3 regions of the Nocardia heshunensis genome follow, and region 1 is predicted to be linked to each of the others. Evidence: riboswitches for the same ligand, from Rfam matches in the RefSeq annotation. Region 1 holds a riboswitch; each other region holds the start of a gene.
The links. A riboswitch is a leader RNA that binds a small molecule or an ion and turns the genes downstream of it on or off. The one in region 1 is predicted to bind cobalamin.
Positions count from the first base shown of each region.

Region 1 (6,501 bases):
TGTGCAGGGCGAGGATGCCCAGCATGATCAGACCGGCGGCCAGCATCAGCCGGTGCGTCGGGATGCGCATCACCAGCGGCAGCACCAGCGGAAAGCTGAAGTAGAACAGCACTTCCGCGGCCAGCGACCAGGACGGGACGTTCAAGCCACCGACCGTCGTCCACTTCGGCACCCAGGTGTGCACCAGCAGCAGGTTCGGCACCCACACCACCAGGCGGTGCAGCGGCACGCTCGCGGCCACGATGAACGCGGCGGCGCCCAGCAGATGCGTCGGCCAGATCTTCAACACGCGACGGCGGTAGAAGTCGCGCTTCAACATGCCCGGCCGGAACGACCAGTAGATGATGAACCCGGACAGCACGAAGAAGAATGTGACGCCCGCGGCCCCGAGCTGCATCGGGATCCACTCGTGGATGTGGCGGAACAGCTCCGACTTCTGGAACGGGTAGACCGGCAGGAACACCAGGGCGTGCAGGACGAAGACCGCGAACGCCGCCCACCAGCGGCCGCCGGTCAGCGACGGCAGCGCGGGGCGACCCCGCGAAGCGCGCTCGGTGTCGACGGGCTTGTCGACGACCGGTCTCGGGGTGACCGTCAGCACCGGCGAGATCGGCTGGGCAGCACTGGCTTCCGCGGCATCCGGCGCGCGGGTCCCGGGCATGACTTCGGGTGGACGGGTCATCGTGCGTACCTCTCGTACAGTGCATTGGCGATCACCGCGTCGCCCTGGGGTGCCGGGTGGAAGGGCAGGCCCGCGAGATTGATCTGCGGGTCGAACACCCCGTTGACCCACTGCTGCGGTGTGCACAGTCCGTGTCCGGCGGTGAGCGCGCGGGAGTCGAGGAAGTCGACCTGCGCCGTGGCGGCCGCCTCGCGTTCCGCCTGGTCCATCCGGTTGAAGTACTCGACGACCGTGCGGCCCTTGGGCTGGATGAAGCCCAGTCCGGCGAGGTCGACGCAGATGGCGTCCGCGTCGGGCCGGAACAGCTCCGGGTAGCCGACGATGACGATGCGCGCGGCGGGCGCGTAGTACCGGATGTAGGTCAGCACCTTGCTGATGCGCGCGGCGTATTCGGCGCCGGTGATGGTGCGCGGGTCGGCCATTCGGCCCTCGGTGACCGCGTCGGGGCCGCAGCCGCCGGTGACGTCGTAGAAGCAGCCCTCGGTCGACTGCCACGGGGACAGTTCCGATCCGGCCCACTGGTCGTTGAAGCCGAACTGCAGCGTGACCAGTTTGGTGTCGGGTCCGAACGCGCCCGCCTTGGCGGCATTGGCGGCCTGGACGGTCAGCGTGTAACCGTCGCCGCCCGCGATGGCCGCGCCGGGACAGGACTGGTTCCAGACCTGGTCGCTGTCCTCGGACAGGCCCATCAGCGCGGTCAGCTGCACCGGCCAGGCGGTGTCGCCGTGATCGCACTTCTTCTCGTTGGAGAACGGAGTCCAGCCGTTGGCCGAGAACGAATCACCCAGGATGACAAGTGTTTTGCCGGCCGGGGCCGGATCCTTGCCGGTGGCGGTCGAATCGGCGTGCGCGCCCGCGGTTCCCGTCATGGCCGCTGCGATGGCCACGACCGCGGCGCACAGCGAAGCCGATGCGCCTGGGAAACGGAACTTCATGAAACCCTCGAATCGCAAATTGAACAGTGAGTCTTTCAGTTTTGCGCGGAGTGTACAGAGACGAGTAGTGCGTGCGACGCGAGATCCGTTGCGGCGGATCAGCGTCCAAATCGGTCGAAGACGGCATTGGCAACGACGGCGTCACCCTGACTCGACGGATGGAACGGCAGGCCGTCGATATCGGTGTGCAGGTCGAAGACCCCGTTCAACCACGGCTGCGACGAGCAGAGACCGTGGCCGGTGGTGAGCGCGCGGGCATCGAGGAAATCGATACCCAGCAGCTGAGCCGCTTCGCTCTGCGCCTGTTGGATGCGGTCGAGGTACTCCACCACCGCGCGGCCGCGCGGATTGACGAAGGGCGCGACCCCGAGGATGTTCAGGCAGACCGTGCTGCTGCCGGGCGTGAAAAGCTCCGGGTACCCAACGAAGACGATGCGCGCGTTCGGCGCGTAGTACTTGATGTAGGTGACCACATTGCTCATGCGCTTGGCCATCAACGCACCGGAGACACCGTTGTAGTCGGTCATCCGGCCCTGGTCGACCGCGTCCGGATCACAGCCGTCGACGAGGTTGAACACGCAGCCCTGCAACGAATTCCACAGCGTCTGATCGGACTTGCCCCACTTGTCGTTGAGTCCGAACTGCAGTGTCACCAGCTTGGTGTTCGGGCCGAAAGCGCCCTCCTTGTCCGCCCGCTGCGCCTGCTGGGCCATGGTCCAGCCGGGGCCGCTGTCGATCGACGCGCCCGGACACGACGGGTCGTCCACCGCGTCGGTTCCGAACACGCCCATGAGCTTGGCCAGCTGCACCGGCCAGGCCGTGCGGCCGTGCAGGTTGCAGTCGTCCCGGCCCGTGAAGTGGTCCCACTCGTTCGCGGAGAACGAATCACCCAGCACCACAAGTTCTTTACCGGCGGGGGCCGGATCGGCCCCCGCACCGCCCGCGGCCGTCACCGACGCCGCGAGCGCCACCGCGGTGACACACAACCACCGCACACTGTTGCCCAGCACTACGCGTCCGCTCAGTACCCGGCGCGCGGCTCGAATCCGGGCGCGTCCAAGGTCGGCGGCGCGGCGGGCTTGGGGGCCTGGGTCTGCGGCGCGGGCTTGGGCGCGGCCGGCTGCGGCGCGACCTGGGCGGGCTCCGGCGCGGGCGCGGCCGGTTCGGTGACGGCCGGCTGCGCGGCGGGCGCTTCCGTGGTCGGGGCCGGGGCCGCGGTGGTCGGGGCGGGAGCCACGGTGGTGGGGGCGGGCGCGACGGTGGTGCTCACGACCGCGGAGGTGGTGCCGCCCTGCGAACCGTCCGATGACTTGTCACTGCCGCATCCGGTTGCCCCCGCGAGCACTATCGCCCCGCCGATCACAGCTGCCGCGGCACGCACGACGAAAACCCCCGGTGTAGCAGACTTCATGAATACCTCGCCTCTGAACTGAAGTGCCATCTGTTCACTTCAGCGGGGAGTGTATTCAACCCGCCCGGCCCAGCCGTACCGATTCGGAAAACTGCCCCGAATCTTCTGGGCATTCGCGGCGATTCCGCTGGTCAGCGCCGCTACGCCGGGTGGAACCTGTCCCAAATGCCGGACACCGAGGCCCCGCACCGACTCCATCGAACAAGATTGAGAACCGTCCCGGGGCAAAACGCCCGATTCCATACCGTGGACGCGCGTTTGACCTGTTTGTTCGTGGTTTCGTATCTTTATGTGATCGGCGATTCGTGGAATCCGGTGAGAGTCCGGAACGGTCGCGCCACTGTGAGCACCCCTCGGGTGTGAGTCAGACCCCGGCCGCCGAGATGTTTTATCGGCCGAGGGGCGCGAATACCCCTCCCACACTAGGAGTTCCCGTGGCGACGTCTTACGCCCCCCGTTCCGGTCTCGGAGCAGTCTCCCTCTCCATCCCCACCCCCGTGTGGCTGATCGGCACCACCCTGCTGGCACTGCTGGCGATCTACTTCATCGGCATCGACCAAGGTGCTGTCTCGATCTTCGGCAGCGACATGCACGTGCACGAATTCGTCCACGACGGTCGCCACTTCCTCGGATTCCCCTGCCACTAGCCCCGGGAATCGAGTCAGCACAATGGAAAAACGAATCATCGGCCGTGGCGTCCTGTTGGGCGCACTCGGCGGACTTCTGGCATTCATTTTCGCCCGGATCCTGGCGGAACCGATCATCAACCGGGCCATCGACTACGAGTCCGGGCGCGACGACGCCCAGATGGCGTTGGACAAGGCCGCCGGAAAACCCATGGGAGACATGGGACCCGACATCTTCACCCGCTCCCAGCAGCAGAACCTCGGCCTGCCCTTCGGCATGATCCTGTTCGGCGCGGCCCTGGGCGCGCTGTTCGCTGTCGTCTACTACCTGGCCATGCGCCGGGTCGGGAAGATCACCGCCCGCAATCTGGCGTTGCTGGTGGCGGGCGGCATGTTCCTCACGCTGTACGCGGTGCCGTTCCTGAAGTACCCGGCCAACCCGCCCTCGATCGGGCATCCGGACACCATCAAGGAACGCACCGGGTTGTACGTCCTGATGATCGTGCTCAGCGTCGGCTTCCTGCTCGCCGCCATCTGGCTGGGTCGCAAACTCGCGGCACGCCTGGGCAACTGGACCGCGAGCATCGCCGGGGCGCTGGCATTCGCCGTGGCCATGGGCGTCGTCATGCTGATCCTCCCGTCGCTGGGACACCTCTCGGCCAACAAGTCGTTCGGCGACTTCGACACCGAAACCCCCCAGCCCCTGAAGGATCCGTCCGGCACCATCGTCTACCCGGGCTTCCCCGCCGACGACCTCTACCACTTCCGCCTCTACTCCTTTGCCGCCCAAGCCATCCTGTGGCTCGTGATCGGCGTCGGCTTCGCCTGGCTGGCCCCCCGCCTGCTCGGCGACCGCACGACCTCGTCCACCCCGACCGCGGCATGAGCACGGTCACCCGCCTCACCCTGATCACCCACGCGATCACCGACGCCGTCCAGTCCGCCCGCTTCCCCGCCGACGAACCGCTCACCCCCCAGGGTGAGCGTTCGGCCGCGGCCGCGGGCGGCCTGCCCGGCCTCGACCCGACCCTGATTCTTTGCGCCCCCGAGACCCGCACCGCACAAACAGCAAATGCCCTCGGCCTCAACGGAACCCCCGAACCCGCACTCCGCGACCTGGACTGCGGCGACTGGTCCGGCAAGTCCATGGAAGACCTCGCCCCCGAACAGCTGATGTCCTGGCTGACCGACCCAGCCCACCGCTCCCACGGCGGCGAATCCATCACCGACCTCCTCCCCCGCGTCCGCACCTGGCTCGACGACTTGGCCGGATCCGGCGACCGCATCCTCGCCATCACCCACCCCGCCATAGTCCGAGCGGCAGTCTTGAGCACCTTGAACGCACCCCCAGAATCCTTCTGGCGCATAGACATCCCCCCACTAACCGCCACCACCCTCCACCACAGACCCCCCGCCTGGACCCTCCGCACCACCGCCCATCCACTGAACGATTGATACAAAGCTGACGACGAGCAGAATTACGAAACGGTGGCTGGCGGGACGTCGACGATGAAAGATCAGGAGCATGCGAATCTTCATGCTTCCGATTGCCGTTGGGGCGACCATGATCTTCTTCGCTCCTACTGCGGCTGCTGATTACTCACTCGACAGTGTTTCGGTTTCTGCGCCCACGGGGAACTACGGGACCGGGTGTACTTACACGCTCACCGCTAAAGGGATGTACGCGTACTACACCCGGTTTTGGGACAACGGGGTTGCCGTTCCGACGGAAGGCGTTGTCGACGGGTCGGTGATGAACCAGCCGTGGACGCCGACTACCTCCGGGCCGCACACGCTCATTGCGCATGTCAACGGCGACCTGACCGACAAGTCGATTGTCCTCACCGTGGGGAATGGGATCAACCTCGGTAGTGCCTGTATCGGGATGTAGGCGCGAAAGTCAGTGGGCGGGCAGGGAATAGCCGTAGCCACGGCCGGTTCCCTGCTCGGCCAATGTTGAGAGCGCGGCCATCTTTCCAGGGTTGACCAGGAGGAAGCGCGCAGATACGGCAACCGCGATCGCTCCCGACACCGGGAGAATGAGGCCGTGATCGTGCGGGCCGGACACCGCATTGATCAGCGCCAAGACCAGGTACACACTGCCGAGCGCCAGCATCATCCAGGCGGAAACCCGTTGCCCGCGCCGGTTCTCGCGGTCACGAACGATCAACTGGTTCCATCGGATGACTTCGTCCGGTGAGTCGAGAGTCGGCAACTGCCGCGAACGAACGGCGTCGTGGAACCGGCGCATCTCATGCCGGCCGCCGGAGCGCTTGCGATTTCGCGCGGCAACGAAGGCGAAGATCGGTGTCAAGATCACGATCTGCGCTACGCCCAACCAGCCGAGACCTACGACCGCGACATATGCCAGTTGGAGAGCCGTGGCGACGACGATGATCAACCACAGCGGTCCGTAGATGAAGTCGCGATACAGCTTCATGGAAGCCCCCTCCCTTGTGTTACCCGCACAGTATTTCACGATGGAGGCGGGAGCGTAGGGTCCGAGAGCATGACCTTTCTTAGTGGGAGTAGCGGAGTTCCGGAGACCGTGCTCAACGATGGGAAGACGATTCCCTCGTTGGGGTTCGGGGTGTTCCTCGTCGAGGAGGGGGATACGTTCGGGGCGGTCACCAGTGCCTTGGAGGCCGGGTATCGGCATATCGATACGGCGGCGATCTATGGCAATGAGGCCGAGGTGGGGCGGGCCATTCGGGAGTCGGGGGTGGGGCGGGACGACGTGTTCGTCACGACCAAGTTGTGGAATTCCGAGCAGGGGTACGACTCGACATTGCGGGCGTTCGACGCGAGCATGGAGCGGCTCGGGTTGGAGCAGTTGGATCTGTATCT
Region 1 covers NZ_BAAGTC010000002.1:619,151-625,651, reverse strand. The annotation lists gene ACYVN4_RS02990 (acyltransferase family protein) at 1-682, opposite strand, end outside; gene ACYVN4_RS02985 (SGNH/GDSL hydrolase family protein) at 679-1,617, opposite strand; gene ACYVN4_RS02980 (SGNH/GDSL hydrolase family protein) at 1,716-2,627, opposite strand; gene ACYVN4_RS02975 (hypothetical protein) at 2,639-3,028, opposite strand; cobalamin riboswitch at 3,286-3,422, shown strand; gene ACYVN4_RS02970 (CbtB domain-containing protein) at 3,463-3,675, shown strand; gene ACYVN4_RS02965 (CbtA family protein) at 3,698-4,540, shown strand; gene ACYVN4_RS02960 (histidine phosphatase family protein) at 4,537-5,109, shown strand; gene ACYVN4_RS02955 (hypothetical protein) at 5,180-5,545, shown strand; gene ACYVN4_RS02950 (hypothetical protein) at 5,555-6,094, opposite strand; gene ACYVN4_RS02945 (aldo/keto reductase) at 6,164-6,501, shown strand, end outside.

Region 2 (6,501 bases), on a different contig from region 1:
CGAAATGCCCCGCCGTGAGCGTGGTGGTGACCGCCGAGCGGTCGGGAGCCAGCGAGACGGAGTAGTCGACACCCCGATCCACCCCGGTGATTCCCGGTTGCGCGACGGCGGGTTCGCCGTGTGCGGTCACCGAGGCGACACACAGTGCGGCGACGGAAAGTAAAGCGGTAGCGGCGATCTTGGCAATTCTCATGATTTTTCCCTGCAATCGAAGAGCCGATTCACCGCAGGGTCGAGCAGGCGAATCCCGAGAGATCCGCCCGAACACTGCAACTCGAATTCGCGGACGCGAGGGCGCGGCGAATCGGGGAATTCCCACATCGAATTATCGGACCCGATAACGCCATTCGACGATCACGGGTGACCCGACGTCTCCCCGAGTACGACGCCGGGACATTCTTATGATGCTCTCAGAATCCTGAACAGGGAAGACCCAGGTGCCGGGGTTGTCCGCCTTTGTCCTGCGCGTCACCCCGACACGCCGCGCCGGCCGGTGGACCGGCCGAATTCGATTACTCCAGTTCGCCTTCGGTCTCCAGATAGACCTGCCGCAGCCGATCCAGTGTTTCAGATTCGGGCGCCTCCCAGAGTTTCCGTTCCGCCGCCTCCAGCAAACGCTCCGCAATACCGTGCAGCGCCCACGGATTCGACTGCTCCATGAACTTCCGATTGGTCTCGTCGAAAACGTAGGACTCGGCGAGCTTTTCGTACATCCAGTCCGCGACCACATTGGTGGTGGCGTCGTAGCCGAACAGATAGTCGACGGTGGCGGCCATTTCGAACGCGCCCTTGTAGCCGTGGCGGCGCATGGCCTCGAGCCAACGCGGGTTGATCACCCGCGCCCGGAACACCCGGGTGGTCTCCTCCGAGAGGGTGCGGGTGCGCACCGCGTCCGGGCGGGTGCTGTCGCCGATGTACGCCTCGGGGTTCTTGCCGGTGAGCGCGCGCACCGCGGCCACCATGCCGCCGTGGTACTGGAAATAGTCGTCGGAGTCGGCGATGTCGTGCTCGCGGGTGTCGGTGTTCTTGGCCGCCACCGCGATTCGCCGGTAGGCGGTGCGCATATCGTCGGCCGCGGGCGCGCCGTCGAGGTCGCGGCCGTAGGCGAAACCGCCCCAGGCCGTGTACACCTGCGCCAGATCGTCGTCGGTGCGCCAGCTCTTGGAGTCGATGAGCTGCAGCAGACCCGCACCGTAGGTGCCGGGCTTGGAGCCGAAAATCCTTGTGGTGGCGCGACGTTCGTCGCCGTGCTCGGCGAGGTCCGCCTGGGCGTGCGCGCGCACGTAGTTGGATTCGGCGGGCTCGTCGAGCTCGGCGACCAGGCGCACCGCATCATCGAGCAACGCGAGCACGTGCGGGAAGGCATCACGGAAGAAGCCGCTGATGCGCACGGTCACATCGATGCGCGGGCGGCCCAGCTCCTCCAGGGAGATCGCCTCGAGCCGGGTGACGCGGCGGCTGGCCTCATCCCACACCGGCCGCACACCCAGCAGCGCGAAGACTTCGGCGATATCGTCGCCGGAGGTCCGCATAGCCGAGGTGCCCCACACCGACAGGCCCACCGAGCGCGGGTACTCGCCGTGATCGACCAGGTACCGCTCCAGCAGCGAATCCGCCATGGCTTGACCGGTTTCCCACGCCAGCCGCGACGGCACCGCCTTGGGATCGACCGAGTAGAAGTTGCGCCCGGTCGGCAACACATTGATCAGCCCGCGCAGCGGCGAACCACTCGGCCCGGCCGGAATGAATCCGCCGTTGAGCGCGTGCAGGATGCGCGAGATCTCGACCCCGGTCTGCCGCAGCCGCGGCACCACCTCGGTGGCCGCGAAGCCCAGCACCCGACGCACCTCGGTCAGCGGGCCTTCAATGTCGGTGAGCCCGGCGGCCTCGGCGAGTTCCCCGCCGAGCATGGTCTCGGTGACCGCGTCGATGGAGTCGACGTCCCAGTCGACCTCCTGCATGGTCAGCACCAGCTCACGCGCCAGCTTCTCGAACGCGTCCACCCGCTCGCGCGACTCGTCCCCGGCTTCGCTGAGCCCCAATGCTTCTCGCAGACCCGGCACATTGACCTCGCCGCCCCACAACTGCCGGGCGCGCAGCATGGCCAACACCAGATCGACCTCGGCCTCCCCGGCCGGGGCCTGCCCCAGGATGTGCAGGCCGTCGCGGATCTGCACGTCCTTGATCTCGCACAGCCAGCCGTCGACGTGCAGCAGCATGTCGTCGAACACGTCCTCGTCCGGCCGCTCGGCCAGACCCAGATCGTGGTCCATCTTGGCCGCCCGCATGAGCGTCCAGATCTGCTGGCGGATGGCGGGCAGCTTAGCCGGGTCCAGCGCGGAGATATTGGCGTGCTCGTCGAGCAGCTGCTCCAGACGCGAGATGTCGCCGTAGGTTTCGGCGCGCGCCATCGGCGGGATCAGGTGATCGACCAGGGTGGCGTGGGCGCGGCGCTTGGCCTGCGTGCCCTCGCCCGGGTCGTTGACCAGGAACGGGTAGATGAGCGGCAGATCGCCCAACGCGGCATCGGTGCCACAGGAGGCCGACATGCCGAGGGTCTTGCCCGGCAGCCATTCCAGGTTGCCGTGCTTGCCCAGGTGCACGACCGCGTCGGCGGCGAAGCCCTCGGGGGCGGCCAGCCAGCGGTAGGCGGCCAGATAGTGGTGGCTCGGCGGCAGATCCGGGTCGTGGTAGATGGCGACGGGGTTCTCGCCGAATCCGCGCGGCGGCTGCACGATCAGCACTACATTGCCGAAACGCAGTGCGGCGATGACGATTTCACCCTCGGGATCGGCCGAGCGGTCCACGTAGAGCTCGCCCGGCGCCGCACCCCAGGCCTCGGTGACACCCTCGCGCAGATCCTCCGGCAGGGTGTCGAACCACTGCCGGTAGAGGCCCGCGCCGATACGAATCGGGTTGCCCTCCAACTGTTCTGCGCTCAGCCAATCCGGGTCCTGCCCACCGGCGGCGATCAGAGCGTGAATCAGCGCGTCACCGTCGCCCTGTTCGAGGCCGGGGATCTCCCCTTCCGCGCCGAGATCGTAACCGGCAGCGCGCATTTCGGTGAGCAGCCGGATCGCGCTAGCCGGGGTGTCCAGGCCGACGGCATTGCCGATGCGGGCATGCTTGGTCGGGTACGCCGACAGCACGATCGCGATCTTCTTGCGCTCGACCGGAATGTGGCGCAGTCGCGCGTACCGCACCGCGATACCCGCCACTCGCGCCGCGCGTTCGGCGTCAGGCACATAGGTCGACAGTCCGTCGGCGTCGAATTCCTTGAACGAGAACGGCACCGTGATGATGCGGCCGTCGAATTCCGGCACCGCCACCTGGGTGGCCACATCCAGCGGCGACAGGCCGTCATCATTGGCCTCCCACTGCTCCCGGCCACTGGTCAGGCAGAGTCCTTGCAGGATCGGCACATCCAGGTCCGCGAGCGCCCCCACATCCCACGCCTCGTCGTCGCCACCGGCCGACGCGGTCGCGGGCTTGGTGCCACCGGCGGCCAGCACGGTGACCACCAGCGCGTCGGCGGTCCGCAGCGCGGCGAGCAGGTCCGGCTCAGCGGTACGGAGCGAGGCGCAGTACAGCGGCAGCGCCCGCGCGCCTTTGTCCTCGATGGCCTTGCACAGCCCGTCGATGTAGCCGGTGTTCCCGGCCAGATGCTGGGCGCGGTAGTAGACGACAGCCACGGTCGGGGCGTCGTCGGCGGCTGCCCGCGAATCCCGTTCCAGTTCACCCCAGCTCGGCATCTCCACCGGCGGCTCGAACCCGTGCCCGGTCAGCAGCACCGTGTCCGACAGGAAGTTGTGCAGCTGCAGCAGGTTTCGCGGCCCGCCCGCGGCCAGGTAGTTGTGTGCGTCCGCGGCCACGCCGCCCGGCACCGTCGAGCACTCCATGAGCTCGGCATCCGGTGCGATCTCACCGCCGAGCGCGACCATCGGAATCCCGCTGGCGCGCACCGCCTCCAGGCCCGTCTCCCAGGCACGTTTGCCGCCGAGAATGCGCACGATCACCAGCTCGACGCCCTTGAGCAGCGCGGGCAGATCCTCCGGCAACAGCCGTGCGGGATTGGCGAGCCGATACTCGCCGCCGCTGGCGCGCGCGCTCAGCAGATCGGTATCGGACGTGGACAGCAGCAGAATCACAGGTGTCGGCCTTCCTCGGGTGACGCGCCCAGCACGGTATGGCGCTCGCCGGAAGGTCTGACTGTCACAGTGGCGCGACCGCACCGGAATTGCACCGGTTTCTTCCGTTCGACGAGCTCGCCGATGCTATCGCGCCCGGTGCGCGGCCCCCGCAACGCGCCCTGGTCGATACTCGCCGCGCGCTCGGATCACAGTGCGGCTAAGGCTCGTCCGAGAACATGGGAGACCGACCGGTCCGCCCGTAAGCTGCGGGTATGCCACGTACTCCAGGATGGGTCAGGCGGAATCGCTTTGCTGCCTGGTCGGGATACTTTTGCGCACTGGTTGCCTTCGCAACGCTGGCCATGGCCCTCACGGCCGCCGGCTCCGGTCACACGCAGTGGGCCATGCTCTCCGGCATCATCTGCGCCGCCACGGTCCTCTTCGGCATCACGATCATGAGCACCACCATCCACCGCGACCACGTCGAACACCACAATGTCCCCAGCCTCATGAACGACACGTGGGAAGTCTCCCCCGCCTTCGCGCGGCGACGCGGCGCCCCGAAGTCCATCGAACCCCACCAGGCCGGCTGACCCCCGGCTCATCGGATTCGCCGGACAAATCAAACGATTCACCGAACAGATTCCGGGGCTCAATGCCCCGGAATCTTTTTGTAGCCACACCGACCATTCCGGCAAATCATGCTTAGATTGCAATATCTACAGATTTGGATACTTGTGATCTACGGGGTCGCTGTACCCGTGACCTGCTGGTGCAGCCCGCGCATGCTCGACCTCAGCATCCTCCGTAGTCTGGAGGCGTCATGACGCGATCCGATCCCGATTCCTGCCCGGGCGTGCTGCGCCTGCACGAAGCAGCCGACGGTCCCCTCGCCCGCATCCGCGTACCCGGCGGCCGCCTCTCCCCCGAACAGCTGCAGTCCCTCGCCGCCGCGGCGGTCGACCTCGGCGACGGGAACATCGAACTCACCTCACGCGCAAACGTACAGCTGCGGCAGGTCCGCGACGCCGCCGCGCTGACCGACCGGCTCACCGAGGCCGGGCTGCTGCCCAGCGCCACCCACGAGCGGATCCGCAACATCATCGCCTCGCCCCTGTCCGGCCGCCTCGGTGGCTGGACCGACGTGCACCCCCTGGTCCCGGCTCTCGACGAGGGCCTGCGCGCGCATCCGCGCCTGGCCGAACTCCCCGGCCGCGTCCTGTTCACCCTCGACGACGGCCGCGGCGACGTCAGCGGCCTCGGCGGCGACATCGGCGTGCACGCCCTCGACGCGAACACCTACGCACTCCTGTTGGCAGGCAAGGACACCGGCGTGCGCGTCCCCGCCGCCGACGCGGTCGACCTCATGCTCGCCGCCGCCCACGGCTTCCTGGAACTGCGCGACGGCCAGTGGCGACTGCACGAAATCCCGGACGGCGGCACCCGCCTGACCGAACACCTCCTGACCGCCCACACCGACCTCGACGCCTCCGGCGAGCCTCTCGAAGTGGCCCCCCGCCAGGACATTCCGATCGGCTGGCTCACCCAGGACGACGACAAGGTGGCCCTCGGCGCAGGCGTCCGCCTCGGCTCCCTCCCCGCCCGCACCGCCGAATTCATCGCGGCCGTCGAACGCCCCGTCTTCCTCACCCCCTGGCGCAGCCTGGTCCTCACCGACCTCGACGACTGGACCGCCGAGCAAGTGGTCCGCGTACTCGCCCCCATGGGCCTCATCTTCGACGCCAACTCCCCCTGGCTGCTGCTCAGCGCCTGCGCAGGCATGCCCGGCTGCGCGAAATCCCTCACCGACGTCCGCGCCGATGCCGCCGAGGCAGTCGAGTCCGGCCGCGTAGTCCCCACCGGCGCACCACAATTCGCCCGCGAGGGCCTCGACGCCACGGACGTCGTCGCAGCTGGCCGCCAACATTGGTCCGGCTGCGACCGCCGCTGCGGTCGCCCCAAAGGCCACGTCACCGACGTCATCGCCACCACCGACGGCTACCGCATCGTCCCCACCGACTGAGTGTCCGGCCGCGGGCGACCACACAGATCTTGGACAGGTGCGGCGACCGCCCGGGGCGGTGCAGAGTGGATCTACCAGCGCGGTGTCATCCAACGCGGTGGCAAGTTCGGAGCCGGGAGGCGGTCATGCCGTTCGCGAAGCTCAGCGATGAGGAGATCGCGGGGATGTCCGACGAGGATCGCCGGGCGTTGATCCGCCGGTTGCAGCCGCCGCCGGAGCGCGTGTTGCCGCGACCGGAGGTGGTGAAGGTGCATCGGCGGGTGCGGTTGGCGCTCATGGTCGGCGGGTGTATCGCCTTGATCCCGTGGATCGTCTATCTCGGGTTCACGCTGCCGGATGACTATCAGG
Region 2 covers NZ_BAAGTC010000007.1:208,833-215,333, reverse strand. The annotation lists gene ACYVN4_RS24020 (hypothetical protein) at 1-193, opposite strand, end outside; gene cobN (cobaltochelatase subunit CobN) at 513-4,148, opposite strand; adenosylcobalamin-variant (AdoCbl-variant) riboswitch at 4,194-4,263, opposite strand; gene ACYVN4_RS24010 (hypothetical protein) at 4,493-4,723, shown strand; gene cobG (precorrin-3B synthase) at 4,954-6,153, shown strand; gene ACYVN4_RS24000 (hypothetical protein) at 6,279-6,501, shown strand, end outside.
Region 2: it holds a riboswitch for cobalamin, as region 1 does, so the genes downstream of both, cobN (cobaltochelatase subunit CobN) here and ACYVN4_RS02970 (CbtB domain-containing protein) in region 1, are expected to answer to the same signal.

Region 3 (6,501 bases), on a different contig from region 1:
CGCGACATCCTGCACCTGCAATGCCATCTGGGCACGGAGACGGTGGAGTTCGCGCGGCGCGGGGCCCGCGCGGTCGGCCTGGACTTCTCGGCGGAGTCGATCAAGCACGCCCGCGAATTGGCCGGGGACACAGTCGAATACGTCTGTGCCGACGTCTACGACGCTCGAACAGCCTTGCCCAGCAAGCAGTTCGACATCGTCTACACCGGCAAGGGCGCGCTCTGCTACCTGCCGGAGCTGACCCGCTGGGCGCAGGTGATCGCCGACCTGCTGCGCCCCGGCGGCCTGCTCTACCTGGTCGAATTCCACCCTCTGCTGCACGCCCTGGGCCCCACCCCGCCGCCCGGCGTGGACCCGGATCAGCTACTGCTGCACGACGATTACCTGTCCGGCCGCGGCCCACAACGTCGCGACAGCACCCACACCTACACCGACGGCCCGGACCTCACCACCGACACCACCGCCTACGAATGGCGGCACGGCCTCGGCGAGGTCATCAACGCCCTGCTGTCGGCCGGACTGTCCATCACCGGCCTCACCGAATCCGAGACACTGCCCTGGCCGCGCTGGCCCGGCATGGTGCAGACCGCCGACGGCTGGTGGCGGCTGCCGCCGCCGGCCCCGATCATCCCGGTGCTCTACGGCCTTTCGGCGGTCAAGGACCAGCGGGTCTCGACCTTCGCCAGCCGCCAGTAGAGCAGCGCGATCGCCCACACCGCGACGAACAGGCCGACGATCACGAATCCCACATTGTTGAGGTCGATCCCGGCGATCCACGCGGTGACCGGGTCGGTGAGATCCAGCTTGCTGTGCAGCACGCCGACCAGTTCGATGGTGCCGATGAGGAACGCCACCGCGATCGAGAGCCCGGTGATGGTCAGGTTGTAGTACACCTTGCGCACCGGATTCGAGAACGCCCAGTGGTAGGCGAAATTCATGAAAGTCCCGTCGAGCGTGTCGAACAGGCTCATGCCGGAGGCGAACAGCAGCGGCAGGCAGATGATCGCGTACCAGGGCAGTCCCGCGGCCGCCCCGGACCCGGCCATCACCATCAGCGTGACCTCGGTGGCGGTGTCGAAGCCGATCCCGAACAGCAGCCCGATCGGATACATCTGCCCCGGCCGGGTGATGGAACGGGTCAGCCGCCCCAGGATCCGATTGATGAAACCCCGGCTGTCCAGGTGCTTTTCGAGCTCGTGCTCATCGAACTGACCGGAGCGCATGGCCTTGAACACCCGCCAGATCCCGGCCAGCGCCACCAGGTTCAGCGCCGCGATCAGATACAGGAAGCTGCCCGAGCTGAGCGTGGCAACCAGGCCGAGATCCTTGCGGGTCGCGGAGTCGTCATCGGCCAGCGTGGTCGCGAACCGCGCCCCGGCCGCGATGCCCACCGCCAGCAGCACCACCACGGTCGAGTGCCCGAGCGCGAACCAGAAGCCCACGGACACCGGACGTTTCCCGTCGGCCATCAGCTTGCGGGTGGTGTTGTCGATGGCCGCGATGTGGTCGGCATCGAAGGCGTGCCGCATGCCGAGGGTGTACGCGGTGACGCCCAGCCCGACCCCGAACACCTGGGTGCCGACGGTGTAGTGCGCGGGCAGCACCAACGCGAACAGAATCCCGAATGCCACCACGTGCATGACGGCGATGGTTGCGAGCAGTCCGCCGGTGCGGAGCCAGTCGCGGCGTTCCCAGCGCAGCGCGGGAACAGGGTTGGGTACAGACACAGAGCAGCCTTCCAGCACCTCGTGGAACGGTTCAACGGTGCCGTGGCCGGTCTCCTGGCTGACGGGTCGAACACCGGCGCGCCTGGCCTTCCGGGACCGAGATCCCGTGACCCCTGCCCGCGAGGACAGGACGACGCACCGACTAACCGATCACAGTGGCGAGGGCCGTGCCGGAATTACACCGGCTTCCCGAACACCACGGCAGCCCTCACAGTAAGGGCCGCCGTGGTGTTGCGGACAGCCGGGCTCAGCCCAGCGTGATGACGGTCAGGCTGCCGTCCGCGTGCTGGGCGCGCAGCCGCTTCTTGTCGAACTTGCCGACGCTGGTCTTGGGCACTTCCGCGATGAAGGTCCAGTGCTCCGGCAGCTGCCACTTGGCGAACTTGGGGGCCAGGAAGTCGCGCAGCTCTTCGGGTTTCGCCTCGGAGCCTTCCACCAGCACGACCGCGACCAGCGGCCGCTCGTCCCACTTCGCGTCCGGGATGCCGATGACCGCGGCCTCCGCGACGGCCGGATGCCCGACCACGGCGTTCTCCAGGTCCACCGACGAAATCCATTCGCCGCCGGACTTGATCACGTCCTTGGACCGGTCCACCAGGGTCAGATAGCCGTTCGGGCTGATCTTGCCGACATCGCCGGTGCGCAGCCAGCCGTTGTCGAACTTGTCGGGATCGACCTCGGCACCGGTGGGGGAGTAGTACGACCCGGTGATCCAGGGTCCGCGAACCTCCAGCTCGCCCAGCGCTTCTCCGTCGTTGGGCAGCACGCTGCCGTCGTCGCCGACCAGTCGGGCCTGCACACCGGCGGGGAAACGGCCCTGCGTGTAGCGGTAGGCCCACGCCTCCTCGCCCTCGGCCCCGGCCGGCGGGTGGCCGACCGAACCCAGCGGCGAGGTCTCGGTCATGCCCCACGCGTGCAGCAGCTTCACATGGTGAAGCTCTTCGAAGGCCCGCATCATCGACGGCGGCACCGCGGCACCACCGACCACACACGTACGCAGGTACGAGATGTCCTGCGGCTGCGCCTGCAACGCGGCCAGCACGCCGCCCCAGATGGTGGGCACGGCGGCGGCGAAGGTCGGCTTCTCCTGCTCCATCATCTGCAGCAGCGGGGCGGGCTGCAGGAAGCGGTCGGGCATCAGCACATTCGCGCCCGACATGAGCGCCGCGTACGGGATGCCCCAGGCATTGGCGTGGAACAGCGGCACGATGGCCAGCACGGTGTCCGCGGCAGTGAAGCCCATGCCGTTGGGGGAGATCACCTGCATGGCGTGCAGCCAATTGGAACGGTGCGAGTAGACAACGCCCTTGGGGTCGCCGGTGGTGCCGGAGGTGTAGCACATGCCCGCCGCCGACCGCTCGTCGATGACCGGGAAGTCATAGCTGTCCGATTGCGCGGCAAGCAGTTCCGCGTACGCGTGCACGGTGACGCCCTCGGGCGCGGTCACGGTCGCGACATCCCCGTTGGCGACGATGACGTGGCGCACCGTCTTCAGATTCGGCAGGTACTGGTTGAACATCGGTACCAGCGAGCCGTCCACGATGACCACCTGGTCCTCGGCGTGGTTGGCCACGTACACCAGCTGCTCGGGGAACAACCGGATATTGAGTGCGTGCAGCACCGCGCCCATCGCGGGCACCGCGATGTAGGCGACCATGTGCTCGTTGTTGTTCCACATGAACGTGCCGACCCGATCGCCGACGCCGATGCCCAGGTCACGCAGGGCATTGGCGAGGCGGGCCGCATCCTGGCCGATCTCGCGATAGGTCTGGGTGCGCACGCCGTCGCCGGTCCAGGTGGAGACATGGCTGTCGCCCTGGAAGGTGGAGGCGTAGCGCAGCAGCGTCGCGAGTGACAGCTGCTCGTCCTGCATGGTGCTCAACATTTCCCAACCGCTCCTTGCATGTACCTACTGGAGAGTGAACTGAGTCACTAGCGGCGAGCCTAGCTGAATTCGGACACGGTCGGTCGGGGCCCTGCGACTTGCGGAATTACTCGAGCTGCGGGCGGCGGACCCCACCTCCGCCACCCGCAGCTCGTGCCGACCCGCCGCCGCCCAACACGACGACCTGCCGGCTCCGCGGTCCTGATCGGCATCGACGTGCTGTCGCAACCCCCTGCGGCTGCGCAGAATAGCCAATCACTAACCAGGACAAGCAAATTGGAGCAAGAACTTCCGTGAATATATTGAGTGTGACACCGGGTTGTCCAGTCGAGGACGGCGTCGCAGGTCAGACCCTACTCACTGGCTCGGACAGTGAGGTGTGAGCAAGGTGAGCGTGCGCTTGCTCACAAGCGGTGGCCGAAAATACCGATTGGCTGACCGGCGATGTCTGCCTGACCAGCGAGAACAGCCTCTAACGTAGCGGTTATGCAGCGAGAGCCGTCCATCCTGATCATCGGTGCCGGGTTCGCCGGACTGGGCCTGGCCCTGGAATTGCAGCGGCATGGTCTGACCAACTTCACCATCCTGGAGAAGGCCGCGGATCTCGGCGGCGTGTGGCGGGAGAACACCTATCCGGGGGCTGCCTGCGATGTGCCGTCGCCGCTGTACTCGTGGTCGTTCGAGCCGAAATCCGATTGGCCGCGCCGGTTCTCGCATCAGGCCGACATCCACGCCTACATGCGCACGGTCGCCGAGAAGTACGACCTGCCCGCGAAGATCGAGTTCGGCGCCGAGGTCGTCGACGCGGAATTCGATGAGGCGGGCGGCAGCTGGCGCGTGCGCACCGCCGACGGCGTCACCCACCTCGCCGACGTCCTCATCCCCGCGGTCGGCCAGCTCTCCCGCCCGGCCCTGCCCAACCTGCCCGGCATCGACACCTTCACCGGCGCGGCGTTCCACTCGGCCGAATGGGATCACTCGGTGGATCTCACCGGTAAGCGGGTGGCCTGCATCGGCACGGGAGCCAGTGCCATCCAATACATTCCGGCCATCCAGCCGCAGGTCGAGCACCTGACCCTGTTCCAGCGCTCGGCCGCCTGGGTGCTGCCCAAGTTCGACACCGAGTACACGCCGCTGCATCACGCGCTGTTCAAGCACGTGCCCGGCACTCGGCTGGCCGAGCGGTTCGCCATCTGGAGTTTCTTCGAGGTAATGGCGTTGGCGCTCACCGATGTTCCGGCCATCAAGACGCCGGTGATCGCCATCGCCGACCGGCACCGCGCCAAGCAGGTGCCGGATGAATCCTTGCGCGCCAAGCTGACTCCCGACTACGCGGCGGGCTGCAAGCGCGGGCTGTTCTCCAACGAGTACTTTCCGGCGCTGGCCCAGGACAATGTCAGTGTCGAGACCGCGGCCATCGAGGCGGTGACCCCCAACGGGATTCGCACCGCCGACGGGGTGGAGCACGCGGTCGATGTGATCGTCTACGGGACCGGGTTCAAGGGCACCGAATTCCTCGCGCCGATGAATATCTATGGCCTGCACGGCCGCAAGCTCGCCGACGAATGGTCGCCGCAGGGCGCGCGGGCCTTCCTCGGCATGTCGGTGCCGGGCTTCCCGAACCTGTTCATGATGTACGGGCCGAACACCAATGTGGGCTCGGGCTCGATCATCTACATGCTGGAGTCGCAGGCCCGCTATATCCGGCAGGTGATCGAATACCTGGGTGCGCGGCCCGGCCGGTTCCTGTCCGCGCGGCCGGAGGCCGAGCAGGGCTGGGACGACTGGCTGCAGCGGCGGTTGCAGGACACCCCGTGGAACTTCTGCTCGAGCTGGTACCGCAATGCGTCGGGCCGGATCACCAACAACTGGCCGGGCGCGACGGTGCTGTTCCGTTGGAAGACAAAAATTTTCGAGGCATCGGACTACGACGAGGGGCAGGCGGCGAAGGCATAGGTCGAATCTATGGACGCCTAGAAAATTGCCTGCTACCTGCGAGATCGCGGTGGGCGCAGGCTGAATACATGATCCGCCAACGCTCTCGCCCCACCTTCCTGGAATGGCTCGGCTACACCGTCGGCCGCCCCATGCCCGACGACCTGCGCGCCTGGGTGCTGCGCGACCTCACCGGAAAGCACGCCTACGCAAGACATCTCGCCCGCGGCATGGTCCCCTTCTTGCCTCTCTACGCGGCCTTCCTGTTCGCCTTCCCCGGCCCCGTATGGCTCCGCCTGGCGATGACAGCCCTGGCCCTGATCCTCGGCCTGTTCTACTGCGCCGCCTACATGGCCCCCAATCGCGCCCACCGCCTGGCTCAACACCACCTCCCCGCGACCCTCGACGCCCCCGGCATCCTGCACGCCACCCCCGCCGAGCGAGCCCGCTACACCGCCAACCACCCGCACTGACCGGCCCACCCCCACGGATGCGGCCCCCGGCCCCTCCGCCAGGTAGACTCCCCGACGACCAGGCCGGTCACCCCGACCAGCCCTCGTAGCTCAGGGGATAGAGCACCGCTCTCCTAAAGCGGGTGTCGCAGGTTCGAATCCTGCCGAGGGCACAGCTGGGAAGAAGCATTTCCGCAGGTCAGGTTTGTTCCCTAAATTGCAAGGGAATCGGCGCTAACACAAAACCCCAGGTCGCGTGTCGCAGGTTCGCGCCCTACGGGGGTTGCTGTCAGCTAGCACCCCAGCTCAGAGCACCTATAGTGCGGCATAGTCAGCAGATGCTCTTCGAGATGATCACGACGTATTGATCTTTGCCGTGCGGTGTGACCGTTTCACACCGTGCGATCAGCGAACGGTCGCGCGACCCTGGTGGTCTGGTGCATGTCCTGTGCGGCGTCGTGGATCGGACCGGTTGCGCGGGAAAGGTTTTGTCCTGTCCGTT
Region 3 covers NZ_BAAGTC010000024.1:13,475-19,975, reverse strand. The annotation lists gene ACYVN4_RS39070 (class I SAM-dependent methyltransferase) at 1-696, shown strand, start outside; gene nicT (Nickel transporter NicT) at 639-1,727, opposite strand; cobalamin riboswitch at 1,755-1,943, opposite strand; gene ACYVN4_RS39060 (long-chain fatty acid--CoA ligase) at 1,975-3,612, opposite strand; gene ACYVN4_RS39055 (flavin-containing monooxygenase) at 4,099-5,568, shown strand; gene ACYVN4_RS39050 (DUF5313 family protein) at 5,637-6,020, shown strand; tRNA gene ACYVN4_RS39045 (tRNA-Arg) at 6,100-6,172, shown strand; gene ACYVN4_RS39040 (XdhC family protein) at 6,392-6,501, opposite strand, start outside.
Region 3: it holds a riboswitch for cobalamin, as region 1 does, so the genes downstream of both, nicT (Nickel transporter NicT) here and ACYVN4_RS02970 (CbtB domain-containing protein) in region 1, are expected to answer to the same signal.